4 regions of the Candidatus Pantoea communis genome follow, and region 4 is predicted to be linked to each of the others. Evidence: predicted binding sites of a transcription regulator. Region 4 holds the regulator's gene; each other region holds the start of a gene.
What was found. The regulator sigma-54, encoded in region 4, starts transcription at its own class of promoters, with help from an activator protein. The targets are predictions, from matches to a motif close to GTTGGCACANNTTTCGCTNT.
Positions count from the first base shown of each region.

Region 1: the regulator sigma-54 is predicted to act here: its motif matches at 2,966-2,985, upstream of glnK (P-II family nitrogen regulator).
Region 2: the regulator sigma-54 is predicted to act here: its motif matches at 6,246-6,265, upstream of glnA (glutamate--ammonia ligase).
Region 3: the regulator sigma-54 is predicted to act here: its motif matches at 2,803-2,822, upstream of F3J37_RS12125 (gamma-glutamyltransferase family protein).

Region 1 covers NZ_VWXC01000008.1:174,904-182,701, reverse strand. Annotated here, with positions in the region: gene F3J37_RS12880 (YbaY family lipoprotein) at 1-112, opposite strand, end outside; gene tesB (acyl-CoA thioesterase II) at 317-1,180, shown strand; gene amtB (ammonium transporter AmtB) at 1,252-2,541, opposite strand; gene glnK (P-II family nitrogen regulator) at 2,575-2,913, opposite strand; gene F3J37_RS12860 (SmdB family multidrug efflux ABC transporter permease/ATP-binding protein) at 3,173-4,948, opposite strand; gene F3J37_RS12855 (SmdA family multidrug ABC transporter permease/ATP-binding protein) at 4,941-6,710, opposite strand; gene F3J37_RS12850 (Lrp/AsnC family transcriptional regulator) at 6,735-7,196, opposite strand; gene F3J37_RS12845 (PLP-dependent cysteine synthase family protein) at 7,312-7,798, shown strand, end outside.
Region 2 covers NZ_VWXC01000018.1:101,284-109,081, reverse strand. Annotated here, with positions in the region: gene yihI (Der GTPase-activating protein YihI) at 1-390, shown strand, start outside; gene hemN (oxygen-independent coproporphyrinogen III oxidase) at 626-1,999, shown strand; gene glnG (nitrogen regulation protein NR(I)) at 2,035-3,444, opposite strand; gene glnL (nitrogen regulation protein NR(II)) at 3,452-4,501, opposite strand; gene glnA (glutamate--ammonia ligase) at 4,688-6,097, opposite strand; gene typA (ribosome-dependent GTPase TypA) at 6,538-7,798, shown strand, end outside.
Region 3 covers NZ_VWXC01000008.1:14,446-22,243, reverse strand. Annotated here, with positions in the region: gene F3J37_RS12145 (amino acid ABC transporter permease) at 1-245, opposite strand, end outside; gene F3J37_RS12140 (amino acid ABC transporter permease) at 242-910, opposite strand; gene F3J37_RS12135 (transporter substrate-binding domain-containing protein) at 915-1,700, opposite strand; gene hpxU (MurR/RpiR family transcriptional regulator HpxU) at 1,895-2,734, opposite strand; gene F3J37_RS12125 (gamma-glutamyltransferase family protein) at 2,910-4,496, shown strand; gene hpxX (oxalurate catabolism protein HpxX) at 4,508-4,693, shown strand; gene F3J37_RS12115 (AtzE family amidohydrolase) at 4,690-6,087, shown strand; gene hpxZ (oxalurate catabolism protein HpxZ) at 6,090-6,473, shown strand; gene puuE (allantoinase PuuE) at 6,581-7,540, opposite strand; gene hpxA (allantoin racemase) at 7,575-7,798, opposite strand, start outside.
Region 4 covers NZ_VWXC01000028.1:10,557-18,354, forward strand. Annotated here, with positions in the region: gene arcB (aerobic respiration two-component sensor histidine kinase ArcB) at 1-305, shown strand, start outside; gene mtgA (monofunctional biosynthetic peptidoglycan transglycosylase) at 1,184-1,906, shown strand; gene npr (PTS phosphocarrier protein NPr) at 1,913-2,185, opposite strand; gene rapZ (RNase adapter RapZ) at 2,182-3,036, opposite strand; gene ptsN (PTS IIA-like nitrogen regulatory protein PtsN) at 3,089-3,571, opposite strand; gene hpf (ribosome hibernation promoting factor) at 3,734-4,021, opposite strand; gene rpoN (RNA polymerase factor sigma-54) at 4,043-5,476, opposite strand; gene lptB (LPS export ABC transporter ATP-binding protein) at 5,525-6,250, opposite strand; gene lptA (lipopolysaccharide ABC transporter substrate-binding protein LptA) at 6,256-6,810, opposite strand; gene lptC (LPS export ABC transporter periplasmic protein LptC) at 6,779-7,357, opposite strand; gene kdsC (3-deoxy-manno-octulosonate-8-phosphatase KdsC) at 7,354-7,798, opposite strand, start outside.

The sequences.
Region 1 (7,798 bases), on a different contig from region 4:
GCCCCGCAACGGCGGAGCCCAGCGTTGGGGTGGCTACCGGCTTACTGTGATCGGCACAGCCAGCCAATGCTGCCGCCAGCGTCACACCGCTAATAACGTGCCAGAGTTTCATCGATGTCGTCTCCTTATGAACACTATGATTGTCGGCGGACAAATTGTCGGGTAGCTTTTCAACCGCCGAATGCCCTTAATTCTGGCACAAAAAACCGGATTGCGCCCAAAAGCGCTGCCAGCTCGCTGAAATCACGGCAAAATCATTGACGGAAACTGGTCGGATCTTTCACACTGACGCGATTGCCCCCCAGAGGAATCTGCTATGAGCCAGGCACTGCAAAACCTGCTTAATTTACTCGATCTCGAAAAACTCGAAGAAGGCCTGTTTCGCGGCCAAAGTGAAGATCTCGGCCTGCGCCAGGTGTTTGGCGGCCAGGTCGTCGGTCAGGCGTTATACGCAGCAAAACAAACCGTGCCGGAAGAGCGCATCATCCACTCGTTCCACAGTTACTTCCTGCGTCCTGGTGATAGCGAAAAAGCCATCATTTACGATGTCGAAACCCTGCGCGATGGCAAAAGCTTCAGCGCGCGTCGTGTCAGCGCGGTGCAAAATGGTCACCCCATTTTCTACATGACAGCCTCATTCCAGGCACCCGAAAGCGGATTTGAGCACCAGAACAGCATGCCGTCGGTGCCAGGCCCGGACAATCTCCCCTCGGAGCAGGACCTGGCACAAAAACTGGCAGCCCATTTGCCGCTCAAACTCAAAGAAAAGTTTCTCGCTGAACGTCCACTGGATATCCGGCCGGTGCAAATCCATAACCCGCTCAAGGGCCGTGTTGATGAGCCGATGCGCCAGGTGTGGATTCGTGCCAACGGCAAGCTGCCGGACGATCGCCGCATTCATCAATACCTGCTGGGTTACGCCTCGGATCTCAACTTCCTGCCTGTGGCACTACAGCCGCACGGTAAAGGATTTTTAGAGCCTGACATGCAGGTGGCGACGATTGACCACTCCATGTGGTTCCACCGCCCGTTCGACCTCTCAGAGTGGTTGCTATACAGCGTGGTGAGCACCTCAGCTTCAGGTGCACGTGGGTTTGTACGTGGGGAGTTCTACACGCAGGATGGGACACTGGTCGCAACCACCGTTCAGGAAGGCGTCATGCGCCAACGCGACGCATAAAAAAAGGGGCGATATTATCGCCCCCTCGTCTTTTTATAATTTTAGCGCACTGCTCTTCTACCGCGCATTTCTTACTGGTTGTAAGCGTTCTCGCCGTGGCTGTTCACATCCAGACCTTCACGTTCCTGATCTTCTGGAACACGCAGGCCAACGATCATATCCGCCAGTTTGAAGCCGATGAAGGCGACAACACCTGACCAGACAATGGTCACGCCGCAGCTGAAGAGCTGAACCCAAACCTGATGGCCCATGGTCACGCCTTCTGCGTAGCCCACGCCGCCCAGTGAAGAGGAGGCGAACACACCGGTCAGAATACAACCCAGGATACCGCACACGCCGTGCACACCGAACACATCACACGGGTCATCCACACGCAGCCATTTCTTCAGGGTGGTCACACCCCAGATACCTGCCAGGCCACCGGCCAGACCGATAATCAGCGCGCCGCCGACACCGACATAACCACAAGCCGGGGTGATAGCAACCAAACCGGCGATAAAGCCAGAACACGCACCCAGCAGAGAAGGTTTGCCACGCATTGCCCACTCACCGAACACCCATGACAGCACCGCACCTGCAGTCGCCACAACAGTATTCAGGAAGGCCAATGCTGCGATTTCGTTAGCTGAAGAAGCAGAACCGGCGTTGAAACCGAACCAGCCCACATACAGAATCGCAGTACCGGTGAAGACCATTGGCAGGTTGTGCGGCTTGAACGCTTCTTTACCGAAGCCAGCACGTTTGCCCACCAGATAAGCACCCACCAGACCCGCAACGGCTGCGTTGATATGAACAACGGTACCGCCAGCGAAGTCCAGCGCGCCGTCTTGCGCCAGCAGACCGCCAGCCCACACCATGTGTGCGATTGGCAGATAAGAGAGCGTCAACCAGACCACCACAAAAATCAGTACTGCTGAGAAGCGAATACGTTCAGCAATCGCGCCCACAATCAGGCCCACGGTGATACAGGCGAAGGAAGCCTGGAACGCGACGTGAATATACTGATAGAAGCTGCCCATCACCGCTTTCAGCTCGATATTTTTCAGCATCGCCCACTGGAAGTTACCGAAGAAGGCGTTGCCCTCGCTGAAGGCCAGTGAATAACCGTAAATCACCCACAGCACGCAGACTAATGCGAAGGTCACGGCAACCTGGGTCAGCATCGACAGGACGTTTTTACCGCGAATCAAACCGCCGTAAAACAGGGCGATGCCCGGAATCGTCATAAACAGTACCAGAGCGGTACAGATCATCATAAAGGCGTTATCCGCTTTGTCCGCAACGGCAGGTGCTGCCGCCATGGCCAGAGACGGTAACAGTGCCAGGCTGGTGAGGCCCAACTTAGTCATCATTTTATTCATTTCTTTCCATCCCATCACAATTCAGAGCCCCAGTTACAGTGCTGCTTCGTCGGTCTCGCCGGTACGAATACGAATAACGCGCTGCAGTTCTGCGACGAAGATTTTGCCGTCGCCAATTTTGCCGGTGTAAGCGGCTTTGCTGATGACATCCACCACTTCATCGAGTTGATCGTCCGCAATCGCGATATCAATTTTAACTTTTGGCAGGAAGTTCACGCTGTACTCGGCACCGCGGTAAAGCTCTGCGTGACCTTTCTGGCGACCAAACCCCTTCACTTCGGTAACAGTCAGTCCCTGAATGCCAATGGAGGATAAAGCTTCACGCACGTCCTCCAGCTTAAATGGTTTGATTACCACGGTAACCAGCTTCATACGTTCCCCTCCAGATAATAAATTGAGTGAGTCTCGCGGACACGAGGAGATATAAGCAAACGCTGTGCCATAAATGAAAAAAGGTGAGCAGTCAGTGGTCTGGACGCGCTGTATCGCACTTCGTTATGTGATGGGTGGCTCAGTTTGGAAACAGGACAAAAGAAAGGTGTTGCAATATTGCACCCCTTTGGTGCTTTAAGCCTCAAAGAAGTGCATCAATACAGAACAATCCGATAAATCTGCGCAAAAAAGGTGCAATTCACCCTTCTGCTTGCGCGGGTATGCTCGCCGCGAGTTCATCACCCGCCTGCTGTAGCTGATACATCTGCCAGTAACGCCCCTGTTGAGCCAGCAACTGTGCATGCGTGCCCCGCTCGGCAACCTGACCACGGTGCAACACCAGAATCTGATCCGCTTCAGTGATGGTAGAAAGACGGTGCGCAATCACCACCAGCGTGCTGTGCTGGCGTAGTGCACGCAGCGCATGCTGAATCGCCTGCTCGGTACCGGAATCGATGTTGGCAGTCGCTTCATCAAGAATCAAAATTTGTGGCAGCGAAACCAGCACTCGCGCCAGCGCCAGCAACTGTTTTTGCCCGACCGACAGATTGTTGCCTTGTTCACCCAGCCGCGTATGAATGCCCTCTGACATCGATCGTGCCAGCGGGGCGAGCTGCACTTTTTCCAGTGCCTGCCACACCTGCTCTTCCGGGATATCGCGTCCCAGCCGCACGTTGGCTAACAAGGTATCAGCCAGCACCACCGGATCCTGCTGCACCATCGCGACGCTTTGCCGCAACGCTTCATGCGTCAACTGCGGTAAGGGGCGACCATCCAGCTCGATGCTACCGCGTGTCACCGGGTAATATCCCATCAGTAAATTCGCCAGCGTACTTTTGCCACTGCCTGTATGCCCCACCAGCGCCACAAAACCGCGCGCCGGAACCTCCAGACTAATGTGGCTCAGCACATCCCGATCATCGCGGTAGGCAAAACTGACATCGTGCAAGGCAATGCGCCCAGAAGCCAACGGCTGATTATCGCCACCGTAGCCCTGTTGTGTGGCATCCATCAGTTCGAAGATACGCTCGCCCGAAACCACCGCCTGCTGCAGCATCGATTGCTGCGTGGTGAGCTCAATCAACGGTTCATTCAGGCGTCCCAGATAGGTAATGAAGGCGTAAAGCACGCCAACCTCAAACACCCCGGGCGTGGCAAAGCTGAACAGCATAAGCAGCCCACAGAGAATCACCGCCGAAAATAGACTCAACAGCGGACGCAACAAGAAACCGTCCAGTCGCAGAGTTTCCATGCGCGCCAGATAGTGTGAGCGGCTGGCCTCGCCCATGCGTTCACCAAAGCGCGCCTGCTGGCGAAACTGCTGGATCACGCTCATGCCGTTGATCACTTCATTGAAACCATTATTGATATCCGCCAGATAGCTACGCACACGACGTGCAATCGGCGTGCTGTAACGCTGATAAATCAGCATCACCGTGAGTACCAGCGGGAAGATGACAATCGCCACCAGCGCCATGCGCCAGTCGAGCGAGAACATCGCCACCAGCATTGCGCCAATCAGTGCCGCACTGCGCAGCACGGTGGCTACTACCGTGACGTAGAGATCTTTAATCACTTCAGTATCGTTGGTGACGCGCGAAATAATCTGCCCCACCGGCTGGGTATCGAAGGCACTAAGCGGCTGACGTAGCGCCGCGTTCATCACGTCCACGCGTAACTGCTGCACCACACCAATCGCCGCGCGGTTAAACAGCAGCGCCTGGAAATAGTGCAAACCCGCAGCCAGCAGTTGCAGCAAAATAAAGCACACCAGCAGCCCGATGGCGATGGCCCAAGGCATTTGGTGTTTCGCCACCAAATTATCAATGAAGTAGCTCACCAGCACCGGACCGGTGACTTCTGCCGCCGCCGCGATCCAGAGCATGCCAACCGCCAGCCACAACGATTTTCGCCAGGGTTTACCGTATGACAGCAGGCGTTTCAGGGTTGGCCACAAACGTTGCGATTTAGCCATGATTCGCCTCCTCTGCGATTTCATCTTCATCCAGCGCCGCTTCGAGTTGCTGATAGCGGTACATATCGCGATACCATCCCTCTTTCGCTAGCAGGCAGTCATGATCGCCGCGCTGAGTCACCGCACCTTGTTGCAGCACCAGAATTTCACTGGCCTCGGTCAACGCCGATAAACGATGCGCACTGATGATCAATGTGCGGCCTTTGCCCCACTGCCGCAGGTTGTGCAGAATTTCATGCTCTGTGCGACCGTCCACCGCGGATAGTGCATCGTCGAGGATCAGGATTTCCGCATTCAGCAACAGCGCGCGGGCAATGGCAATACGCTGTTTTTGACCGCCAGAAAGCATCACACCGCGCTCACCCACTTCAGTGTCATAGCCCTGCGGCAGACGCAGAATGTCATCGTGTACACAGGCCATGCGCGCCACACGCTCAATTTCTTCCTGAGACGCATTCGGACGCCCCAGTGCCAGGTTATTGGCCACGGTATCGGAGAACAAAAATGGCGTCTGGCTCACCACCGCCAGCCGACTGCGCCAGCTATCAAGTCGCAGCTGCGTTAGCGGCAGGTTATGGTAGCGAATGTCACCCTGGTCGATGTCGAAATGACGTTGAATCAGACTCAACAGCGTGCTTTTACCACAGCCTGTTGGACCGCACAGCCCCAACATTTGCCCCGGTTTCAGTTGAAAATTAACATGGCTCAGCGCCGCGCCTGCGTTGGCGGGATAATGGAATTCACGAATGGCGACCTGTAAATCTCCAGCGTCGGCGGGCAGGACTTTCTGCCCATCCTCCACCGCCGGCGCTTCCGCCAACAGCGCGCGAATACGGCTCCATGCCGCGCTCCCACGTTCAACGATGTTGATCATCCACGCCAGCGCCAGCATCGGCCAAATCATCAGTCCCAGATACATCACGAAGCTGGTGAGCTGACCCAGCGTCAAACTACCGTGCCACACCATCCAGCCACCACCCGCAATCGCCAGCAGGTTAGAGAAACCCACGGCGATGTAAATGATGGGATCGAAACGTGCATCAACTCGCGCCACATGCAGGTTTTTCTTGCCGGTGTCGCGCGCAATGTCAGCAAACTGTTGCGATTGATGATCCTCCAGGCCAAAGGCTTTGATCATGCGAATGCTGGTGAGGCTCTCCTGTGTTTGGTCGTTCAGGCTGGAGAACGCGGCCTGGGCCACTTTGAAGCGCTGGTGCAGACGAGAACCATCTTTCTGAATGGCAATCGCCATCAGCGGCATCGGGATTAGCGCCAGCAGCGTCAGCTCCCAGCTGATTTGCACGCTCATCACCACCAGCACCACTAAGCCCATCACCAGCGAATCCACTAGCGTCAGGACGCCCTCACCGGCGGCAAACACCACGCGATCCACATCATTGGTGGCGCGTGCAATCAAATCACCAGTGCGATGACGCAAGTAGAACGCCGGATGCTGGCGACTCAGCTGGCGATAGAAATCTTCGCGTAATTCAACCGCGAGCTGGTAGGACGCACCGAACAGCAGCACGCGCCAGACATAGCGCAATAGATAGACGATGACTGCCGTCACCAGCATCACGCCGATCCACATGAAAATTTTGCCGCTACTTAAAGTGTGTTGCGTCACGCCATCAACAATCACGCCGACCACATGCGGCGGCAGCAGTTGCAATAACGCAATCACAATCAGCAAGCTGACGGCACCCAGATATCGCCGCCACTCGCGCAGGAAATACCAACTTAATTGGCTGAATAATCGCACAAGACGCTCTCTTTATGTGCCCGTTCAGGGCGCTACCGGCAACGCGGTGGTGTATTTAATCTCTTCCATGGCGAAACTGGAGGTCACATCAATCAGGCCTGGCACGCCATTCACCAGACGTTTATAAAATGCATCGTAACTTTTCATATCGGCCACCTGGATGCGCAGCAGATAATCGTACTCTCCGGCCATGCGATAGAATGCCATCACTTCAGGCATCTGCTGTACCACGGCAACAAATTGCTGAAACCAGTCGCTGCTGTGCTGTTGTGTTTTGACAAACATGAAAGCGGTGAGAGAAAGGCCCATCTTCTCCCCATCCAGCAAAGCCACGCGCGCACGAATAATGCCATCATCTTCCAGCTTTTTCAGGCGTTTCCAGCACGGCGTGGTAGTGAGATTCACCGCATCCGCCAAGGCCTGCAGTGATAATGTGCAATCCTGTTGCAGTATCGCCAGCAAAGTGCGGTCAGTTTTATCTAGCATTCGGCGCTCCAGGAGAAAAATTTTCTCTTATTCGGGCATTATACCCGGATTAAAGCAACCTTATTTTCCTGCCAGTGCCTTACACTGTGCACAATAATGATTACGGATTCGTCACATGCAAACGCCCTGGGTTCGCCACGCCATCAATGAAATTAACGCCGATTTTCAACGCTCTGCGGATACGCATCTTATTCGCTTTGCGCTGGAGGATTTTCCGGGCATCCGCTTTTACCTCAAAGATGAAAGCACCCATCCGAGTGGCAGCCTGAAGCATCGCCTGGCGCGGTCGCTGTTCCTGTATGGGTTGGCCAATGGCTGGATCCGCGAAAATACGCCTATCATTGAGGCGTCATCCGGTAGCACGGCGGTGTCAGAAGCCTATTTTGCGCGTTTGTTGGGTCTGCCATTTATTGCCGTGATGCCCGCCAGCACGGCGAAACGCAAAATTGAAATGATCCGTTTTTACGGCGGCGAGTGCCATTTCGTTGCCGATCCTTGTCAGCTGTATAGCGAATCGGAACGTCTGGCGCGTGAACTCAACGGTCATTTTATGGATCAGTTCACCTATGCCGAGCGCGCCACCGACTGGCGCGGCAACAACA
Region 2 (7,798 bases), on a different contig from region 4:
CGTGCTAACCCGGAAACCAAAGGCGCTGGCAAAGGCCAGGGTCAGAAAAATGCCGATCCACGTACTGGCAGCAAAAAACCGGTTGCGCTGGTGGCCGATGGTAAAACCGTACCGGAGAAAAAGCCGGTAGCGAAAGCCAGGCCGAAAGCGGAGAAGGTTCGTCTGACACCGGAAGAAGAGCTGGCGAAGCTGGAAAATGATGAACGCCTCGACACCTTACTGGACCGTCTGGAAAGTGGTGAGACACTCAGCGCTGAAGATCAGGCATGGCTCGATCAGACGCTGGATCGCATTGACGAACTGATGGAAACCCTCGGTATCGCGTTGGATGACGGTGCTGAAGATGAACAAGCCGAAGTCGATATGATGCGCTTGTTAAAAGGCAACTAAGTCATTTTTGATCGGCATGCGCATTTGCGCATGCCGCGCTAAACAGGTATTCGCTGATGCTTTGGCCTGGATCAATTTTAGCGCTGCTGCTGACATGTTATCTCCTGTGGTTATTGTTTAAACTTCGTCGCCTGTCGCGTCTGAAGTCGCGTTTACGCCGGCGTACGGCTCACCGCTATCTCTCCTCTTCTGCAACGCGACCCTCCCTCAAACGACGTCACCGTAAGGAGTGAGCATGTCATCGCAGCAGATTGAATGGGACCAGCGGCTGATTGAAAAATACAATTACGCGGGTCCGCGTTACACCTCATACCCCACTGCGCTGGAGTTCAATGAGAACTTTGGCGAGGCAAGCTTCCAGTTTGCGGTTGAACGCTATCCTCAACGTTCTCTGTCGCTGTATGTCCATATTCCGTTCTGCCATCGCCTTTGCTACTTCTGCGGCTGTAATAAGATTGTGACGCGCCAGCTGCACAAGGCCGATCGCTATCTGGATGTGCTGGAGCAGGAAATCCGCCAGCGTGCGCCGCTGTTTGCCGGACGCCGCGTCACGCAATTGCACTGGGGCGGTGGTACGCCAACCTTTCTCAACCAAGCTCAGGTCAGCCGGCTGGTGGCGCTGCTGCGTGGCCATTTTGAGATTGCTGATGACGTTGAGATGTCGATCGAAGTCGATCCACGCGAAATTGAGCTGGCGATGATCGATCATCTGCGTGCTGAAGGTTTTAATCGCCTGAGTATGGGTGTGCAGGACTTCAATAAGGCGGTGCAGGAGCGTGTCAATCGCGTGCAGGATGAAGAGACTATCTTCGGGCTGGTCGAGCGCGCGCGTGCGCGAGGATTCCGCTCAGTCAGCCTGGATCTGATTTACGGCCTGCCGCTCCAGACGCCCGAAAGCTTTGCCTTCACCTTACAGCGAGTCATCGCGCTTAATCCCGATCGTCTCAGCGTATTCAATTACGCGCACATGCCGACGCTGTTTGCTGCACAACGCAAAATCAAAGATGAAGAGCTGCCCGGTGCGGAACAGAAGCTGCAAATCCTGCAGCAAACCATTGGCACCTTAACGGATGCAGGCTATCGGTTCATCGGGATGGATCACTTTGCCAAACCGGATGATGAGCTGGCCATTGCGCAACGTGCGGGTGAACTGCACCGCAATTTTCAGGGGTACACCACGCAAGGCGAGACTGAGCTGGTGGGATTTGGCGTCTCAGCGATCAGTATGCTGGGAGACAGTTATGCTCAGAACCAAAAAGAATTGAAAGAATACTATGCCAGCGTGGAGCAGAGCGGGAACGCGCTATGGCGTGGTTTGACACTAAGCGACGATGACTGTCTGCGCCGTGATGTCATCAAAACGCTGATTTGTCATTTCTCATTAGATTTCGCGGCGATTGAAGCGCAGTGGCCGATCACCTTCGAAACCTATTTTGCGGAAGATTTAGCTTTACTGGCGCCTTTGATGGCGGATGGTTTGCTGGAACGGCGTGGGCGTAGTCTGCATGTCACAGGAATTGGGCGTTTACTGATTCGTAACATCTGCATGTGCTTCGATCGTTATCTGCGCCAAAAGGCTCGCATGCAGCAATTCTCGCGGGTGATATAAAAATCAGGGGAGCATCGCGCTCCCCTGATTCTCACTTATTCCATTCCGAGCTCTTTCAGTTTACGCGTCAGGGTATTACGACCCCAACCCAATAAACGTGCGGCTTCCTGCTTGTGTCCCTGAGTGTGACGCAGGGCGGTGGTGAGCAGCGTGCGCTCCATCTCCGGCTGCGCTTCAGAGAGCAGGTTTTGATGACCGGAACGCAGCGCGCGGTCCGCCCATTGTGCCAGCAAGGTGGCCCAGCTATCCGGCAGAGACTGCACTGGATTGTCCGGCGTGCTCGACTCAAACAGCTCCGGCGGCAGATCCTGAATCAGTACTTCCTGGCCTGCAGCCATCACGGTTAACCAGCGGCAGGTATTTTCCAGCTGGCGTACGTTACCGGACCAATGCAGGCGCGTCAGCGCGGTTTCGGTTTCCGGATGCAGAATCTTCGCTTCGACGCCCAACTCACGCGCGGCGACTTGCAGGAAGTAGCGCGCCAGACGTGGGATATCTTCACGACGCTCACGCAGCGGCGGTAAGTGCACGCGAATCACGTTCAGGCGATGGAACAGATCCTCACGGAACTTGCCTTCCTGCACGCGCAACTCAAGGTTTTGGTGGGTTGCCGCGATAATACGCACATCCACTTTCACCGGTGCGTAGCCGCCCACGCGATAGAACTGGCCATCGGCCAACACGCGCAGCAAGCGGGTTTGCACGTCGAGCGGCATATCACCTATTTCATCAAGAAACAGCGTGCCCCCATCGGCCTGTTCAAAACGGCCCTGACGGATCTGATTCGCCCCGGTAAAGGCCCCTTTCTCATGCCCGAACAATTCGGATTCGATCAGGTCTTTTGGGATTGCCGCCATATTCAGCGCGATAAACGGTGATTTGGCACGCGGGCTGTGACGATGCAGCGCATGCGCCACCAGTTCTTTACCGGTACCGGATTCACCATTAATCAGCACGCTGATGGAAGAGCGCGACAAACGGCCAATAATACGGAACACATCCTGCATCGCTGGCGCTTCGCCAATGATGTCGGTTGTCGGGCCGCTTACCGGCTGATTACGCGGCTGCTGCTGTTCCTGATAGTGACTGATCGCACGTTCAACCAGCGCGACCGCTTCATCAATATCAAACGGCTTGGGCAGATAATCGAACGCGCCTTGTTGATATGCGCTGACGGCGGCATCAAGATCCGAATGCGCGGTCATTATGATGACCGGTAGCATTGGGTGACGCTGTTTAATTTGTTTCAGCAGCGCCAGTCCATCCATGCCCGGCATGCGAATATCCGATAACAATACATCTGGGGTTTTACTTGAGAGTGCATCCAGCACCTCATTGCCGCTGTCAAATGTCGCGCAGCTCAAACCGGCTCCAGTGAGCGCACGTTCAAGCACCCAGCGGATGGAGCTATCGTCATCGACGATCCAGACTATCCCTCGTTGCATAGAAACCTCACTGGCGAATAGGCAGGTAAACCGAGAATTCGGTATGTCCTGGCCAACTGTTAAATTCTATTTTTCCTGAATGCTGATCGATCAGGCTGCGGGCGATGGAGAGACCTAAACCGGTGCCTCCTTCTCGACCACTCACCATCGGATAGAACAGCGTGTCCTGTAGCTGAGCAGGAATCCCAGGGCCATCATCTTCGATATCAATACGTGCCACCAGGCGATAACGGGTGCCGTGCAGCGTCAGCTGGAACGCGGTACGGGTGCGGATCACGATAGTGCCACCTTCGTCACCCAGCGCCTGCAACGCATTACGCACTACGTTGAGTAGCACCTGCTCAATCTGATCGGGATCGTGTGGCAGCTCGGGCAGGCTCGGGTCGTAATCACGCACCAGCGAGACATTGTCCGGCAGCTCCATCGAGACCAGATTCACCACGCGCTCCGCCACCTGATGAATGCTTTGTGTGACGTGCATACCGGGCTGTTGGGGCCCCAGTAAACGATCAACCAGATTACGCAGGCGGTCCGCCTGTTCGATAATAATCCGGGTATATTCATGCAGCGAAGGATCGGGCAGAGCACGCGTTAATAACTGCGCGGCGCCGCGTAAACCTCCGAGCGGGTTTTTAATTTCATGCGCCAGTCCGCGCACTAAATCACGTGCAGCGACCTGCTGAGCATGTTGCAGCTGTTCCTGGCTGAGACGGCGTTGATTATCCATCGGCGCCATTTCCAGCAGGATAAGACCATCGGGTAGACGCTGTGCGGTCAGCGACATAATGTGCGCGCGGCCATCGACCACTAACGTCACTTCGCTGTCGGTAAAGCCCTGGCCTGCTCCAAGACTCTCGCTCATCACCTCAATATTCAGCGAAAAATAGCCGGTTAATTCCGGTAATGGCGTGCCGAACAATTTGCGTGAGCTTTGTGCCAGTAATTGCTGCGCTGCCGGGTTGGCATAATGGATAACCAGATCGTTATCGACCAGCAAAATACTGTTGATTAGAGAGTTAAGAATCTGCCCCGCGTCGGGCAATGTGCCAGTTGCCATACAGCGTTCCTCTGCACTAATTTAGTGCATTATAGCCTTTTGGGACTGAAAACTATCATTCGAACGATGAATTCGCGGTGAAAAAAGCCCATCCGGAGATGGGCTAAAGTTTCCACGGCAACAAAAAAACGTTCAGGTTATTTACGCCGCCAATCAGCGGCGTGAAATGCGCTGAAATTTTTTAAATTAAACGCTGTAGTACAGTTCGAACTCAACTGGGTGCGGAGTCATGCGCACGCGGTCAACTTCTGGCTTACGCAGTTCGATATACGCGTCGATAGCGTCATCAGTGAACACGCCGCCACGGGTCAGGAACTCGCGGTCTTCGTTCAGTGCGTTCAGTGCTTCTTCCAGAGAACCTGCAACTTTTGGAATCTCAGCTTCTTCTTCCGGTGGCAGGTCATACAGGTTTTTGTCCATCGCATCGCCAGGGTGGATCTTGTTGATAACACCATCAAGACCCGCCATCAGCAGCGCGGTGAAGGCCAGGTATGGGTTAGCCGCTGGATCCGGGAAGCGTGCTTCGATACGACGTGCTTTCGGGCTCGCAACCACTGGGATACGAATTGAAGCTGAACGGTTACGTGCTGAGTAAGCCAGCATAACAGGTGCTTCGTAACCCGGGACCAGACGCTTGTAAGAGTTGGTGGTTGGGTTAGCCAGGGCGTTGATCGCTTTAGCGTGCTTGATGATACCGCCGATGTAGAACAGAGCAGTTTCAGACAGGCCGCCGTACTTGTCGCCAGAGAACAGGTTCACGCCGCCTTTTGACAGGGACATGTGGCAGTGCATACCAGAACCGTTATCGCCGAACATTGGCTTAGGCATGAAGGTTGCAGTTTTGCCGTACGCGTGAGCAACGTTGTGCACCACGTATTTGTAGATCTGAATTTCGTCAGCTTTTTTGGTCATGGTGTTGAAGCGGGTAGCCACTTCGTTCTGACCAGCAGTAGCAACTTCGTGGTGGTGAGCTTCAACCACCAGGCCCATCTGCTCCATGGTCAGACACATAGCAGAACGGATGTCCTGAGATGAATCGACTGGTGGAACCGGGAAGTAACCGCCTTTCAGACCTGGACGGTGACCTTTGTTACCGCCTTCGTATTCTTTACCGGTGTTCCATGCCGCTTCGATATCATCGATAGCCACGTGTGAACCTGAAGTAGAAGAACCGAAACGGATGTCATCGAACAGGAAGAACTCTGGCTCTGGTCCAAACAGCACGGTATCCGCGATGCCTGAAGAACGCAGGAACTCTTCTGCACGTTTAGCAATGGAGCGTGGGTCACGGTCGTAGCCCTGCAGCGTGCCTGGCTCGAGGATGTCACAACGGATGATCAGCGTTGGATCTTCGAAGAAAGGATCCATAACTGCAGTGGTCGCATCCGGCATCAGCACCATGTCTGATTCGTTAATGCCTTTCCAGCCACCGATGGATGAGCCATCGAACATTTTGCCTTCTTCGAAGAAGTCAGCGTTAACCTGGTGAGCAGGGATAGTAACGTGCTGTTCTTTACCTTTGGTATCGGTAAAACGCAGGTCAACAAACTTAACTTCGTGCTCGTTCATCATCGAGAGGACGTGTTCAGCGGACATACTTAAACTCTCCTGGAAATGGTCATAATCGTCATGGTGAGAGAACTTCGTTGCCTGGAATGTGTCACGCTTACTGACCACCCCTAACCAAGATCTCGGCAAGCTCTTTTCAACCGTTGTATAACTGTCGTTTTCGCTTGAAAGATATAAAGCGAATTCTGTGCCAACTTTATTACAATGGTAAAAATGGCGCTGTGACGCGCTCTTTCGTGAGTCGGTCACTGCACCAGTATGGATGATGCGCACTAATTTGGTGCTTCATAGATCAATTTTCGCCCCAAAAAGGTGCAAAACCCCATTGCAGTGCAGATTAATGCACCGTTATTGGTGCTAAAAAACAGCACTAAGATAAACTTTAAGGGAATACTGTGATCATGTTCAGTCTTTCGCTTAATCCGTGTACAATACCGCGTTATTTCTATAATGCCTGAGGCAAAGCTGTGATCGAAAATTTGCGTAACATCGCCATCATCGCGCACGTTGACCATGGTAAGACCACCCTGGTTGACAAGCTGTTACAACAGTCTGGTACGTTTGATGCTCGTACCGAAGCGACTGAGCGCGTAATGGACTCCAACGATTTGGAGAAAGAGCGTGGGATTACCATCCTCGCAAAAAACACCGCCATCAAATGGAACGACTACCGTATCAACATCGTTGATACACCAGGACACGCCGACTTCGGTGGTGAAGTGGAACGTGTTATGTCCATGGTGGATTCGGTGCTGCTGGTTGTAGATGCGATGGATGGCCCTATGCCGCAAACCCGCTTCGTAACCAAAAAAGCCTTTGCTCATGGTTTGAAGCCGATTGTAGTCATCAACAAAGTTGACCGTCCGGGCGCGCGTCCTGATTGGGTTGTTGATCAGGTGTTTGACCTGTTCGTTAACCTCGACGCGACTGACGAGCAGCTGGACTTCCCTATCATTTATGCGTCAGCGCTGAATGGTATCGCCGGTCTGGATCACAACGACATGGCAGACGACATGACCCCGCTGTACCAGGCGATTGTGGATCGTGTTTCTCCACCACAGGTTGAAGTTGAAGCCCCACTGCAGATGCAGATCTCGCAGCTGGACTACAACAACTACCTGGGCGTTATCGGCATTGGCCGCATCAAGCGCGGTAAAATCAAGCCGAACCAGCAAGTCACTATCATTGATAGCGAAGGCAAAACCCGTAACGGTAAAGTCGGTAAAGTACTGGGCCACTTGGGTCTGGAACGTATCGAGAGTGCCGAGGCTGAAGCAGGCGATATCATCGCTGTGACCGGTCTGGGCGAGCTGAACATCTCTGACACCATCTGCGACACGCAGAAGGTTGAAGCGCTGCCAGCCCTGAGCGTTGATGAGCCAACCGTAACCATGTTCTTTAACGTCAACACTTCACCTTTCTGCGGTAAAGAAGGTAAGTATGTGACTTCGCGCCAGATCCTGGAGCGTCTGAACAAAGAGCTGGTGCACAACGTGGCACTGCGTGTTGAAGAAACCGAAGATTCAGACGCATTCCGTGTGTCTGGTCGTGGTGAGCTGCACTTGTCTGTTCTGATCGAGAACATGCGTCGTGAAGGTTTCGAACTGGCGGTATCCCGTCCGAAAGTTATCTTCCGCGAATTCGAAGGCCGTAAACAAGAGCCATTCGAAAACGTGACCCTCGACATCGAAGAAACCCACCAGGGTTCTGTGATGCAGGCGATGGGTG
Region 3 (7,798 bases), on a different contig from region 4:
TCAATGCCAAACAGCCCGACGCCAAAGAAGGCGAGGAACAGCTGCATCAACAACGGCGTGCCCTGAAACAGTTCGGTGTAGCAGCGAATCAGGCGCGTCAACCATGGGCGCTTCAGCAGGCGTAAAAACAGCAGCGGTAAGGTCACCAGCGTGCCGCCAAAAAAGGCCACCAGCGACAGTAAAATCGTCCAGCGCGCCGCCAGCAGCAGGTTGCGAAGGATGTCCCAGTCAGTAAAGGTTGTCATGCGGGCTGCGCTCCAAACCATTTACGCCCCATCGCCAGCAGCAGCTGTCGCATGGCAATCGACAACGCCAGGTAGATCAACGTGGTCACCAGATAGACTTCAAAACTCAAGAAAGTGCGTGACTGAATCAGATTGGCGGCGAAGGTCAGCTCTTCGTACGACACCTGCGACACCACCGATGAACCCAGCATCACAATGATGCATTGGCTGACTAGCGCCGGATAAATACGTTGCAGCGACGGCGGCAGAACCACGCGGATAAAAGTCTGCGTGCGGGTCAACCCCAGCACACGGCCCGCTTCCCACTGCCCTTTCGGCGTCACCTGAATCCCGGCGCGGATAATTTCAGTGCTGTACGCGCCAAGGTTAATCAACATCGCCAGCAGCGCTGCTTCGCCCGCCGTCAGTTTCAGACCAAGATTGGGCAAACCAAAGACGATAAAAAACAGCTGTACCACGAATGGCGTATTACGGATCAGTTCGACATAAACGCCCCAGATGCGACTCGCCCAGCTCGGTTTGCCACTGCGCAGTGCCGCGCCGAGAATCCCCAGGCTCACCCCGCCGACGGTGGCCAGCACCGTTATCTGAATCGTGACCCACAGCCCTGCCAGTAACTCTGGCCAGTGCGGCCAGAGATCTGCAAAATTGAGTTGCCCAATCATTGCGTTATGCGCCGAGGTTAGCTGGCAGTGGGGCTTTCAGCCACTCTTCTGACAGCTTGTTCAGCGTGCCGTCTTTAATGCCCTGCTCAATCAACACGTTCACTTTGTCTTTCAGCGCTGGCTCATCTTTCTTCAGGCCGATAAAGCACGGTGAATCTTTTAGCATGAACTGCGGCACCGGCGCTTTTTCTGCGTTCTGGCGCGCAATGGCAGCCACCACGAGGTTACCGGTCGCGACATACTGCACCTGACCTGACAGGTAAGCTGACAGCGTGGTGTTGTTATCTTCATAACGCTTCACCTGCGCATCTTTTGGCGCCACATCGCTCAACACCATGTCCTCCACTGCACCGCGCGTCACACCAATTGATTTGCCGCTCAATGCCGCCGCATCTTTCAGTGGCTCGCCTTTTGGACCAAATACGCCGAGGAAGAACGGCGCATAGGCACGGCTGAAATCGATCACTTTCTCGCGTTCGGCGTTTTTGCCCATGCTGGAGATCACCAGATCCACTTTATCGGTTTGCAGATAAGGCACGCGGTTGGCGCTGGAGACCGGGACGAGCTGCAACTTCAGTTTCATCTGCTTCGCCAGATACTTGGCCATGTCGATGTCATAGCCTTGTGGCTGTAAATCGGTACCGACTGAACCAAACGGCGGGAAGTCCTGCGGCACCGCAATGCGGATGACGCCACGCTTCTGAATGTCTTGTAGCTGATCGGCCATCGCACTGCCGACCTGAGCCATCAGCAATGCTGCGCCTGCGACTGCCAGTAAAACTTTTTTCATTATGCACCCCGGTGAGTTTATCGTGAAACAAAAGATTCTTGATAAAACGATTTGCAACTAATGTGCCAACCGCAGGGTGTGGGGCGCAAAGGGAAGAAAAACGAATAAACACGGAGTTTAAGGCGATAAAAACGGGCATTGCGCCCGTATTAAAATCCGATCAAAAAAGGTGCAAAGCACCAAAGTGGTGCCCACTATCGGTGTTCCAGTTCATCCAGTTGCTGATAAAGATCGGCAATTTGATGAATACGCTGACGGCCTTGCGACAGCATTTCATGCAGCAGTGCATTTGCCAGCAGGTTGATCAGACTCATCGCCGAGGCATAGCTATCAAAGGCGGAGACGCTATCGAGCGGCGCGCACAGCTGCCAGTGTGCCAGGGTGATAATGCCCTGTGCCTGCGGCTCGCACAGCGCCAGCACCGGGATGTTGCTCTGCTGTAGCTGCTGCATCAGCGGGCGGATGATGCGTGGACGGCGGCGGAAGGCCATCACGACCACAATATCTTCCGTTGTGATATCCACCAGCTCCTCGCCCAGCGTCTGGCCGGGTTGTGGTAACACATGTACCTGCGGACGCGCCTGCATCAGCTGCTGACGCAGGTGCAATGCCACCGGATAGGCGTTACGCATGCCGATAATAAACACCCGCTTTGCAGCACCCAGCGCCTGAATCACTTTGCCAAACTGCTGCGGGTCGATGCTGTTCACCCACTGCGTCAGGTTGGCCATCTCCTGCTTGTAATGACGCGACAGTAAGGTATTGCCCTGCACTGCATCGCGATTGTCGGTGAGGGGCATCCCGCTCTGACGCAGCGTACGCAGCTCATCACGCATGTCCTTGTATTTCTCATAGCCCAGACGTTTAAACAGGCGGCTGACTGTCGCCTTCGATACCCCGCTCAGCCGCGCCAGCTCGGCGCTGTTGTAGCTGATCAGGTCATCAAAATGGTCAAACACAAAATCGGCAATACGCTGCTCCTGCGGCGACAGTTGCGGATAGTGACTGCGAAGGCGTTCATCAAGCTGTTTCATCATTGGTCCTGTAACTTTCGTTTCATCACAAGCTAGCACAAATCGATCCACATTGATGTCCGACCAAAACTGGAACAGCTCTTGCTTTGATCACCTCACGGATTTGTAGGGGCTCCCATTACGGCGACCACTAACCCAATCCCCCTACAAAAGAATCAATGATGATGAGTTCACTATGATACAGAGCAACATGGCCCCGCTCGGTATGGCCGTCACCCCACATCATCTCGCCAGTGAAAGCGCACTGGCGGTTTTACGCGAAGGCGGCAACGCGATTGAAGCGATGGTAGCGGCAGCGGCCACTATCGCGGTTGTCTACCCGCACATGAACGGCTTGGGTGGCGATGGCTTTTGGTTAGTCGTGCCGCCCAATGGCGATCCTATCGCTATCGATGCCAGTGGCGCAGCAGGCTCACTCGCCCACCTCGACTTCTATCACGGCGAAAGCCATATTCCGCATCGCGGTCCTAAAGCAGCGCTCACCGTAGCAGGCACGGTGAGTGGCTGGCAGGAGGCGTTAACGCTAGCTGAAGAGCTAGGTTCTGCGCCGTTGCCGTTAGCCCGTTTGCTGCGTGACGCCATTCGCTATGCTGCCGATGGCATTCCTGTTACCGCATCGCAGGCTGCCGCCACTGCCGCAAAGCAACATGAATTGCTTGATCAACCCGGCTTCGCTGCGACCTTCTTGCCTGACGGCACCGTGCCTGGTGCCGGTAGCCGTTTTACCCAGCCCGCGCTTGCCAATACACTTAGCGTGTTGAGTGAACAGGGTCTGGAGAGTTTCTATCGCGGCGAACTGGCCCACCATCTGGCACGTGAAATGACCGCGCTGGGCATGCCGATCACCCTGGAAGATCTTCAGAAACAGCACGCGCGCCGCTGCACGCCGCTACATCTGGCACACAGCGAGGGCGACATCTGGAATATGACGCCACCGACGCAAGGTTTGGTATCGCTGGCCATTCTGGGCATCACCGACCGGTTGAACATGGCAGAGGCGGATGAGGCACAAACTGTGCACCGCATTGTTGAGGCCACCAAAAAAGCCTTTGCCTTGCGCGACGAACACATCACCGATCCGCGCCATATCGACTTCAATGTGCAAGACCTACTGAACGCCGATCATCTTGCCACACTGGCAACGCAAATTAATGACCAACAAGCCGCGCCGTGGGGAACCGGGCGAGGTCCTGGCGATACCGTATGGATGGGGGTGATGGACAGCAGCGGGCTGGCCGTTTCCTTTATCCAGAGCATTTATCACGAATTTGGCAGCGGCGTCGTGTTACCGGGTACAGGCATTACCTGGCAAAACCGCGGTGCAGCCTTTAGCCTGCAACCGGGCCATCTGCTGGCGCTGGAACCCGGTAAACAACCGTTCCATACCTTAAATCCAGCGGCTGCGCGCCTGAAAGATGGCCGCACGATGGTTTACGGATCAATGGGGGGCGATGGCCAACCACAAACGCAGGCGGCGATTTTTACCCGCCACGTGATTCAGGGACAGCCACTACAACAGGCGGTCAGTGCACCGCGCTGGTTGCTGGGGCGAACCTGGGGACAATCCTCTGACTCTCTCAAACTCGAAGCGCGCATGTCAGCAGAAACGGTGCAGCAGTTGCGCGAACTCGGCCATGACGTTGAGCTGTTGCCTGATTTCAGCGAAGTCGTCGGCCACGCTGGCGCCATCGTCAGACACAATAACGGCATGCTGGAAGGTGCCTTCGATCCACGTAGCAACGGCAGCGCAGCCGGCTTTTAAAGGAAACCATCATGCATTCGCAACCGGACTGGGCGGCTTATATCGCTCAAATGGAACAGATTCTGGCTCTGGAGCTGGACGAAGCACGTCGCGCTGAATTGCTGGTGCAGTTCAATCGCATCGCCGCCATGGCTGAACCGCTCATGGCTTTCCCGCTGGATGACCGGCTGGAAGTGGCAGGAGTGTTTCATCCATGAAACTGGCATCGTTATCCATCAAAGCGCTCAATCATGCGCTGAATCAAGGTGATATTAGCGCCCGTGAAGTGGCGCAACAGACGTTGAACGCCATTGAAGAGCACAATCCTGCACTCAATGCGTGGACCGAAGTCACCGGTCAGCGTATGTTGCGCGAGGCGGATCAGGTCGATTTGCAACGCCAGCGCGGTGAAGTATTGCCTGTGCTGGCGGGTATTCCTTATGCGGTTAAAAACCTGTTTGATGTCGCCGGTCACAGCACCCTTGCTGGTGCCAGCTTATTCAGTGAACGTGCAGCGGCCCGCGAAGATGCGTGGGCGGTGAGTCGACTGCGTCAGTCCGGTGCACTGCTCTCCGGCATGCTGAATATGGATGCCTACGCTTACGGCTTTACCACCGAAAACACCCATTATGGCCCGACCCATAATCCACGCGATTTGAGCCGCGTGGCCGGTGGTTCCTCAGGCGGCTCGGCGGCGGCTGTCGCGTCAGGCTTAGTGCACTTCTCACTGGGCACCGATACCAATGGTTCGATCCGCGTGCCGGCCTCGTTGTGCGGTATCTATGGACTCAAACCGACCTTTGGTCGCTTATCGCGCAGTGGCAGCCATCCTTTTGTCGCCAGCCTCGATCATATCGGTCCGTTTGCTCGCTCGGTAGAAGATTTGAGTCTGGTGTACGATGCGCTGCAAGGTCACGATGCCAGCGATGCTTTCCAGGCTGCGCAGGCGAAGGAACCGGCCAGTGACGGATTAGTAAAAGGCGCAGAAGGCATACGTAGCGCAGTGTTGGGTGGTTTCTTTTCGACCTGGTGCAGCGAAGAAGCGCGTGCCGCCGTGCAAGTGGTGGCACAAGCGCTGGATGCCAGCGAAGCCGTCACGTTAGCCAACGCGGAAATTGCCCGTTCAGCGGCCTTTATCCTCACCGCCTCAGAAGGCGGCAATCACTATCTGCCCGCTTTGCGCAATATGCCCGAGCAATTCGAACCGAACTCTCGCGAGCGTCTGCTGGCCGGAGCGATGCTGCCTTCCGCGTGGTATGTGCAGGCGCAGCGCTTCCGCCGTCATTTCCAACAGCAGGTGTTACCGCTGTTTGAACAATTCGATGTCCTGATTGCGCCGGCGACCCCTTGCACCGCGACCACCATTGGGCAAGAGACGATTCATATTAACGGCCAGGATTTGCCGACGCGCGCCAGTATGGGCATGTTAACGCAGCCAATTTCCTTCCTCGGCTTGCCGGTCTGTACCGTGCCTTTGCAAACTGCCAGCGGATTACCGATTGGCTTACAGTTAATCGCAGCACCGTTTAAAGAACATCTTGCACTGCGCGCCGCCTGGGCACTGCAGCAGCAAGGGTTGACCCTGCCACAAACTACCCTGATGGATGCGTAACCATGACACCTGAACATATTGATCGTCCTGCTGTGCTGGCTGAGGTGACCGCTGCGTTTTATCGCTATGAAGAAGCGCTGATCAGCAACAATGTTGATGTGCTGGATGAATTGTTTTGGCACGACGATCGCACCGTGCGTTTGGGCGCAGGGGAAAATCTGTATGGCATTGATGAGATCCGTGCATTTCGCGCTGCCCGTCCATCGAAGGGATTGGCGCGCACGCTACGTAATACGGTGATCACCACCTTTGGAGATGACTACGCGGTGTGCAGTACTGAGTTTACGCGTGAAGGCGTGGAGAAGATGGGTCGCCAGCAGCAAACATGGGTGCGCATGCCTTATGGGTGGCGGATTGTCGCGGCGCAGGTGAGTTTAATGAGCTAGCGGGGTAAACCGGCGCTCGTCAGTAAGACTTAACTCGCGTGGTCAGGGCCGGTACGACAGTTCATGTCGTACCGGCCAAATGTGTCGGCGCGGAGTATCGCTGGTCGTTAAACAGCAGGAGCCGGGTGCGTCTCCATCCAGTGATCAGCGATTTGCTGGCGCGTACAAACCCACACATTCTCATGCTGCTGGATATGGTCAAGGAAACGCTGCAAGGCACGGAATTTGCCCGGGCGGCCCAGCAGTCGACAGTGCATGCCAATCGACATCATCTTCGGCGCGGTGTCGCCCTCTTCATACAACACATCAAAGGTGTCACGCAGATAGACAAAGAACTGCTCGGCGGTATTAAAACCCTGTGGCGAGGCGAAGCGCATATCGTTACATTCCAGCGTATAAGGAATGATCAGATGCGGTTTCACCGTGCCATCCTGGCACGTCACCTGCGTCCAGAACGGAAGATCGTCGCCGTAATAATCACTGTCATAACTGAAGCCACCGTTCTCCACCACTAAGCGGCGCGTATTCGGGCTGTCGCGGCCGGTGTACCAGCCGGTGGGTGCTTTACCAAACAAATCGCGCAGCACATCCACCGCCTGCTGCATATGCTGGCGTTCAGTTTTAGCATCCATCGACTGATAATGGATCCAGCGCCAGCCATGGCTGACTACGTCGTAATCCGCGACTTTGATGGCGTCCACAATCTCCGGATGACGCGCCAGCGCCATCGCCACGCCGAAAACCGTTAATGGCAATCCGCGCTTCTGGAACTCGTTGTGAATGCGCCAAAAGCCTGCGCGCGAACCGTATTCATAGAGAGAATCCATCGACATATGGCGGTCGGCGTAACTGGCGGCGCCAATGATATCGGACAGGAATTGTTCAGATCCTGCATCGCCGTGCAGCACATTGTTTTCTGCGCCTTCCTCGTAATTGAGGACAAACTGCACCGCCACTTTGGCGTTGCCCGGCCACTGCGCGTGCGGCGGATGGTTAGCATAACCAATCAGGTCACGCGGGTAGTTTTTGTTGAAGCTGTACTCTTTCTTTTCAGATACATCACTCATTCTGTAAATTCCTTAGTCAGTCCTCAACCAGCACTTAGTTTAGGTGCTGAAATGCGCCGCTGAGCGGTTTTTCAATCGGGTAATCTAAATCGCCATGTTTGCTGGTACCCAAGCCCAGCGCCACCAGTGATTCCACCATTTTTACCGCCGCGCTTACGCCATCAATCACCGGCAGACCCAGCTCTTTAGTCAGCTCCTGTGCCAGTGAGGCCATTCCGCCACAGCCCAGCACAATCGCGCCGCTGCCATCTTCGCGTT
Region 4 (7,798 bases):
AAAGCCTGACGATGTTTGAACAGATGATGCCGGGCTATCTCGACGTGCTGGATTCCAACATGATGGCGCGCGATCAAAAAGGGATTGCGGAAGAAGGGCATAAAATTAAGGGTGCTGCGGGCTCAGTAGGACTGTTGCATCTGCAGAAACTGGCGAAACAGATACAGTCACCGGAACTGCCAGCATGGTGGGACAATGTGCAGGAGTGGATCGACGAATTAAAACATGAGTGGCTGCATGACGTTAACGTGTTACGCGAGTGGGTAGCTGAAAGGGAAAAATCTTCGGACGCCAGAAAAAAATGACCCCAGTCGAAACTGGGGTGCGCGAATACTGCGCCAACACCAGGGAAATGGGTACTGCTACTATCGTTAGAAGTCGAATAGATCAGCAACAGTATGGTATTGGTTAACGCTTCGAAATCACCTTAACAAATTCGCCAACGCTTGTGACAAGATTCATTAAATTGTGTGAAGTTGAGCAGCGATTAAATACAGAAAACATTAATTTGCTGACACAGTCAAGCAAGGAATTAATTTCTTTGCCGTATTGCACTATTTTTGACCAATTGTTCTGCTTTTTGCCTGAATTTCCTTCAGCCTGAAGCAGGAAAAGCCTGACAGCTGCACTGAAATTCCTAATCAGCCGAAAAATCGGAGTTAATTGAGCTTAACATGCTGATAATAGTTAATAAATAAGGTGGTTCTGGAGGGTTATCCAAAACGTTTTGGAAACCCTCTGCTGAAAGTTCCAGTTTAAAGTTTTGCGGTGCAATGTAAACCAAACGGAAGGCTAAATCCTTTACCATTGTCAGGGCTAATCATGATGATGTTGACGCGATTTCAGCCACGTTTATTGAAACGGCTGCGCTCATCAGTGCGCTTATTCAAACGCTTTGAAAGTTTATTGTTAAGTATTGTGAAAGTTTAAATGTGATCTTTATCACTTTGTATGAAGTATCCGATTGTAAGGGTTTTGCTGGGTTTTTCACCATGGAACCGATTCCCTCATGATGGAAGTGCTTGATGTGATTGGCTCTAATAGAGGAACGATGATGACGCAGGTAATAACTTCATCTCTAACTTTCACGCGATAAGCGGTAAAGTTTTGCCCAGGATTACAGGTAATCAAAATTGTGACCGGGGTGATTGATTAATGCAGGGAACAGGTAAGAGAAAATTGCATGAGTAAGAGTAAAGGGAAAATGGGGCAACGCCTTAAAGTGCTGATTGCTAAAGTGCTGCTGGCGTGGTTGGGAATTTGGCTGGCAGGCATCGTGATCTTTGCCTTTTTACCCGTGCCGTTTTCCGCGGTGATGGTGGAGCGTCAACTGGGTGCCTGGTTCAGTGGTCGGTTCGACTATGTGGCGCACTCCGATTGGGTCAGCATGGATGAGATTTCTCCGTGGATGGCGCTGGCCGTGATCGCTTCTGAAGATCAAAAATTTCCGGAGCACTGGGGCTTTGATGTCGATGCGATACAAAAAGTACTGGATAACGATGGCTCAGAACAGATGCGTGGTGCCTCAACACTGTCGCAGCAGACCGCAAAAAACCTGTTCTTATGGGATGGCCGCAGCTGGGTGCGAAAAGGGCTGGAAGCCGGTTTAACCGTGGGGATCGAAACGGTGTGGACGAAGCGTCGCATTCTGACGGTATATTTGAATATTGCTGAGTTTGGCAACGGCGTGTTTGGTGTGGAAGAGGCTTCACAGCGCTATTTCCACAAACCAGCCAGTCGTCTGACGATTTCTGAAGCGGCGCTGCTGGCGGCAGTACTTCCAAACCCGATTCGCTTCCGCGCTGATGCACCTTCCGGATATATACGAATGCGCCAGCAGTGGATAATGCGCCAGATGCGTCAGTTAGGTGGGGAAGGTTTCCTCGTTCGCTACAAATTGCATTAACAGCAATTAGTCTTCGTCAAACCCAGCTTCAAACAGCTCAATCACCGCAGCCAGCGCCTCGACTTCCTGCGGGCCGCTGGCTTCAATCTCGATATGGCCGCCTTTCGCGGAGTCGAGCATCAACAGCGCAATCACGCTGCTGGCTTCGGCTTCCGTACCGGCTTCATTTCGCAGCAGCACTTCTGCGTCAAAACTCTGCACCAACTCGAACAGTTTCATTGCTGGGCGCGCATGCATGCCCAGCTTATTGCGAATCTCAACGACTTGCTTCACGGTCATGATTTACGTTTTTCCAGAGTGCGATGACGAGACTGCACATTTTTGCCGCGTGAACGGAAGTAATCTGCCAGCTGTTCGGCGATGTAAACCGAACGATGTTTACCACCGGTACAGCCAATCGCGACCGTTAGGTAGCTGCGGTTGTTGGTTTCCAGCATCGGCAACCACAGCTCCAGATAGCTGCGCGTCTGGTAAATGAAGTTATGTACTTCAGTGTGGCGGTCGAGGAAAGCCGCAACAGGACGATCAAGCCCGGTCATCGGACGCAGCTTGGGATCCCAGTGCGGGTTTGGCAGGAAACGCACATCGAAGACGTAATCGGCATCAATGGGAATGCCGTGTTTGAAGCCGAAGGACTCAAACACCATGGTCAGCTCACGCTCACGTTTGCCCAGCAGGCGCGTGCGCAGCATTTCAGCCAACTCATGAACCGACATTTCGGACGTATCGATGATCAGGTCGGCGCGCGAACGCAAAGGCTCCAGCAGATCACTCTCTTCATCAATCGCGCTTTCCAACGACAGATTCTTGCTCGAGAGCGGATGCAGACGGCGTGTATCACTGTAACGCCGTATCAGCGTGTTGCGATCGGCGTCCAGGAACAGTAACTGTGGTGAAAACGAATCCGGCAGATTGTTGAGCGCGGTTTCAAACACTTCTGGCGATTCAGGCATGTTGCGCACATCAATGCTGACGGCCGCCGAGATATTGCGTTCCGTTAAGGTGTTCGCTAATTCCGGCAGCAGTACCACCGGCAGGTTATCGACACAGTAAAATCCCATGTCTTCCAGGGCACGCAGTGCGACCGATTTTCCTGAGCCTGACCGACCGCTAACGATCATCAGCACCATCACATTTCTCCCGTTTTAAACCGGCGAACACGCCGGTCAATGTGTCTGTCGCTTAAGAGTGTTCTTCCTGAGCTTCTGTGATAATGGCATAGAGCTCTTCATCACTCTGTGCCGCGCGCAAACGGCGGCAGACGGTTTTGTCCGCCAGACGTTTCGCGACCAGCGACAGTGTATGCAAATGGGTTTTGCACTGGTCTGCAGGCACCAGCAGAGCAAACAGCAGGTCAACCGGTTGGTTGTCCACGGCATCAAAGGCAATCGGCTGGTCGAGGCTGATAAACACGCCAACGGCGCGTAGCGTATCCTCCTCCAGCTTGCCATGAGGAATAGCGATGCCGTTGCCAATGCCAGTACTGCCCATGCGTTCACGGGTCAGGATGGCTTCAAAAAGTGTCTGGTGCGGCAGATTGAGCTGCTTCGCTGCCAGCTCGCTGATAATTTCCAGCGCGCGTTTTTTACTCTGGCAGTGTACGCCGCTACGGGTACAGTCCAGTGAGAGGACCGAGCTCAATTCCAGTGTCAGATCGTTGTTCATCATCGTTTCACTTGCGAGTTCACATAGCCGCAAGGTTAACGCCATTCATAGCACAATGGCGAGTCTCCCGTTGGCGCTTGCACAGATGACAAAACGGGGCGGTTAACCCGCCCCATTTGCGCTCAGAGTGCCGAACCAGTCAGCACTCTGCAAGCATGAAGGTTAGTGTTTTTTCAGTTTGTCTTTGTGTTTGGTCAGCTGACGGGAAAGCTTGTCGATTAACCCGTCGATGGCCGCGTACATGTCTTCCGCTTCCCCTGTGGCGTGCAGCTCTCCGCCGTTGACGTGCAGTGTTGCTTCCGCAATCTGCGTCACCTTCTCCACTTTCAGAACAATATAAACCTGATTGATACGATCAAAGTAGTGTTCCAGTTTGGCAAATTTGCTATTTACAAATTCGCGCAGCGGTTCAGTGATTTCAACATTCAGTCCGGTCAGATTTAGCTGCATAGGTCTTCCTTCTTCGTTCGGTCAAACCAACTGCTTACGCTGGTTTGATGGCGGTATAGATAAAGACTCGCGATATTTAGCAACCGTACGTCGCGCCACCATGATGCCCTGATCGGATAACATGGAGGTGAGTTTGCTGTCGCTCAAGGGTTTTGCGGGGTTTTCCGCGGAGATCAATTTCTTCACCAGGGCACGGATCGCCGTGGAAGAGGCTTCGCCACCGCCTTCGGTATTCACATGGCTGGAGAAAAAATATTTTAATTCAAAGATGCCACGCGGGCTGTGCAGATACTTTTGCGTGGTCACACGGGAAATGGTGGATTCATGCATGTCCACGGCCTGGGCGATATCTGCCAGCACCATCGGCCGCATGTATTCCTCGCCCTGTTCAAAGAACGCCTGCTGCTGCTCGACAATACAACGCGTCACTTTGAGCAGTGTGTCGTTGCGGCTTTCGAGGCTTTTAATCAGCCATTTGGCTTCCTGCAAATTACTGCGAATGAATTGGCTGTCGCTGTCGTTACGTGCGGAACCGCCCATCGCGGCGTAATGTTGATTGATCTTCAGGCGCGGCAAGCTGTCTGAATTCAATTCAACGGTCCAGCGCTTACTGGTTTTACGCACCAGTACATCAGGAATCACATACTCGGGTTCGCTGGTGTTGATCGATTGGCCGGGACGGGGATCGAGTGACTGAATCAGCAGCATCGCGTCTTTCAGCACTTCTTCCTTGAGGCGTGTTACACGCATCAGGCTGCGAAAATCGTGGTTGGCCAGCAGATCCAGATGTTCACTGACGATCAACCGCGCTTCTGCCAGCATTGGCGCATCGGCAGCATATTGTGAAAGTTGCACCAGCAAGCAGTCACGTAGATCACGTGCACCGACACCGACAGGATCAAAGCGCTGAACACGCTTCAGCACCGCTTCAACCTCTTCCAGCGTCAGCTCTTCATCACCAATGCTGTCGCAGATGTCCTGGACGGAAACGGTGAGATAGCCGGTATCATCAATGGCGTCGACAATTGAAGTGGCAATCGCGCGGTCGGTATCCGTAAACGGCGTGAGCTCCACTTGCCACATCAGGTAGTCCTGCAGTGACTGGGTGGTTTCGCCTTGATAAACCGGCAGCTCATCATCCTGGTAATCGGTACCCGTGCCAGAAGGCGTTCCCGCGGTGTAGATTTCATCCCAGGTGGCGTCGAGTGGAAGCTCCTCGGGCATCTCTTTCTGTTCGAGGGCTTCACGTGTGTCTAACGAGTCGCTCTCCTGATGCTCACGTGAATCGACTTCTTCATGCAGATCGGTTTGCTCAAGCAGCGGATTGCTTTCCAGCGCCAGTTGCAGTTCCTGCTGGAGTTCAAGCGTAGAGAGTTGCAGCAGACGAATGGCCTGCTGCAACTGTGGGGTCATCGCCAGCTGTTGGCTGAGCCTGAGTTGCAAACCTTGCTTCATAATTCTGCTTGAATTTCCTAAGCAAATGTCGTGAATAACGACACCTTATCAGAGTCTGAACTCTTCGCCCAAATAAACCCGTTTAACCTGCTCATCTGCAAGAATTTCATCCGGCGTGCCATGCGCGATCAGATGTCCCTGGCTCACGATGTAAGCACGTTCGCACACCGCAAGCGTTTCACGCACGTTGTGATCGGTGATCAACACGCCAAGACCGCTGTCGCGTAGGTGTTCGATGATTTTTTTGATATCGATGACTGAGATCGGGTCAACACCGGCAAAAGGTTCATCCAGCAGGATAAATTTGGGGTTGGCTGCCAGAGCGCGAGCGATTTCAACACGGCGGCGTTCACCACCGGAAAGCGCCTGCCCCATGCTGTCACGCAGATGCTCAATGTGAAACTCTTCCATCAACTCATTGGCACGATCCTGACGCTGCTCTTCCGTTAAATCATCGCGGATTTGCAACACCGCCATCAGATTGTCGAACACGCTTAGACGGCGGAAGATTGACGCTTCCTGCGGCAGATAGCCAATACCACGGCGCGCTCGCGCATGCAGCGGCAAAATACTGATATCTTCGTCATCGATCACGATGCGGCCTGCATCACGCGGCACAATCCCGACAACCATATAGAATGTGGTGGTCTTGCCGGCACCGTTTGGACCCAGCAGGCCGACAATCTCGCCAGATTTTACCTGCAGGCTGACATCTTCCACCACGCGGCGGCCTTTATAGGCTTTCGCCAGGTTTTCAGCGACTAATGTGGCCATAGCGATCAGTTACTCTTTTTAGGGCTCGTGGACGAGCCGTTTTTGTCCTGCAGCTGCGACGGCACCAGTACGGTGGTGACGCGTTTGCTTTCGCCCTGGCTAAAGGCCTGCATTTTCTGCTCTTTCACCAGGTAAGTGATGCGATCGCCTTTGATGTTGCTGTCCAGCTGCTGAATGAAGGCATTGCCCGTCAGTTCAACGAAATCGTTCGCCAGCTCATAATGCAGTTTTGAGGCGTGGCCCTGCACGGGTTTGCCGTTATCCTGCATCTGGTAGAAAGTGGCGGGAGCGCCGTAGGCATCCACGATAGTTTTTTTACTGTCGCCACCTGGACGTGTGACCACCACTTTGTCAGCGGTGATTTTGATTGAACCCTGGGTCACAATGACATTGCCGGTAAAGGTCGCCACGTTGCCTTGCAGATCCAGCGCCTGATTCACCGAATCAATATTAACGGGTTTGTCAGAGTCTCCCGTCAGGGCCAGCGCGGGCAGGCTGGTCGCCAGTAAGGCGCTCACCAACAACAACTTAAGGCTGTTTTTGTTCATTTTGGATTTCATAGGAAGTTTTGACCTTTTCAAGCAGCTGGGCATTCTTGGTTCGTAAATTGCCGCGCATCTTCATGCCAGTGGAATTAAAACTGCGGCCAAATAGGGTGACTTGATCGTCAGATGTCACATCCTGGGTGACCAGATTAACCTGAGCCGTATCGGTAATAATGCGCTCAAGTTGAGAATCCTGGGTCAGGGTATTCACTTCGACGTGACCATATAGATACAGCATACGATCTTTGGTCAGCTTTGCCTTATCGGCACGTATTGTCCAGGTGGGCACTTTATTTTCATCATACGTGGTTGCAACCGGATTATCGAACCAGCTCACCTCATCTGCCGCAAAGTAAGTCACTTTATCCGAGATCAGTTTGTACGCCAGCGCGCCCGTGGGGTTGTACACCACAGAATGGGACTTCTCGCTGGTATAGGTTGGCTCCTGGCTATTGGTCGCCACCGGCGCTTCGCTATCGTCCTGGTTGGTGAGATTCCAGCCGATCAGCACCAGGGCAATCAAGGCCAAAATCAGCGTTATCCAACGCCTGCTCTTACTCATACTGATTGCCCTTTGGCATCCTCAAATTTGTTCTGCGCCATCAAAATCAGATCGCAGAGTTCACGTACCGCACCACGGCCACCGGCAATACGGGTGACGTAGTGTGCACGAGGTAATAACACGGGGTGGGCATCGGCGACAGCCACACTCAAACCGGCCTCCGCCATCACAGGCCAGTCGATCAAATCATCGCCGATATAAGCCACTTGCTCAGCAGATAATGACAGTTTATCCAGGAGTTCACGCCACGCCAAAAGCTTATCTGATTGTCCCTGATAAAGATGCGTAATGCCGAGCGTCTGGCAACGATCTTCCAGCAGCTTCGCTTTGCGGCCAGTAATAATAGCCACTTCGATATCAGAGGTCAGCAGGCAGCGAATACCATAGCCATCACGGACGTTAAAGGCTTTCAATTCTTCGCCGTTGTTGCCCATGTAAATC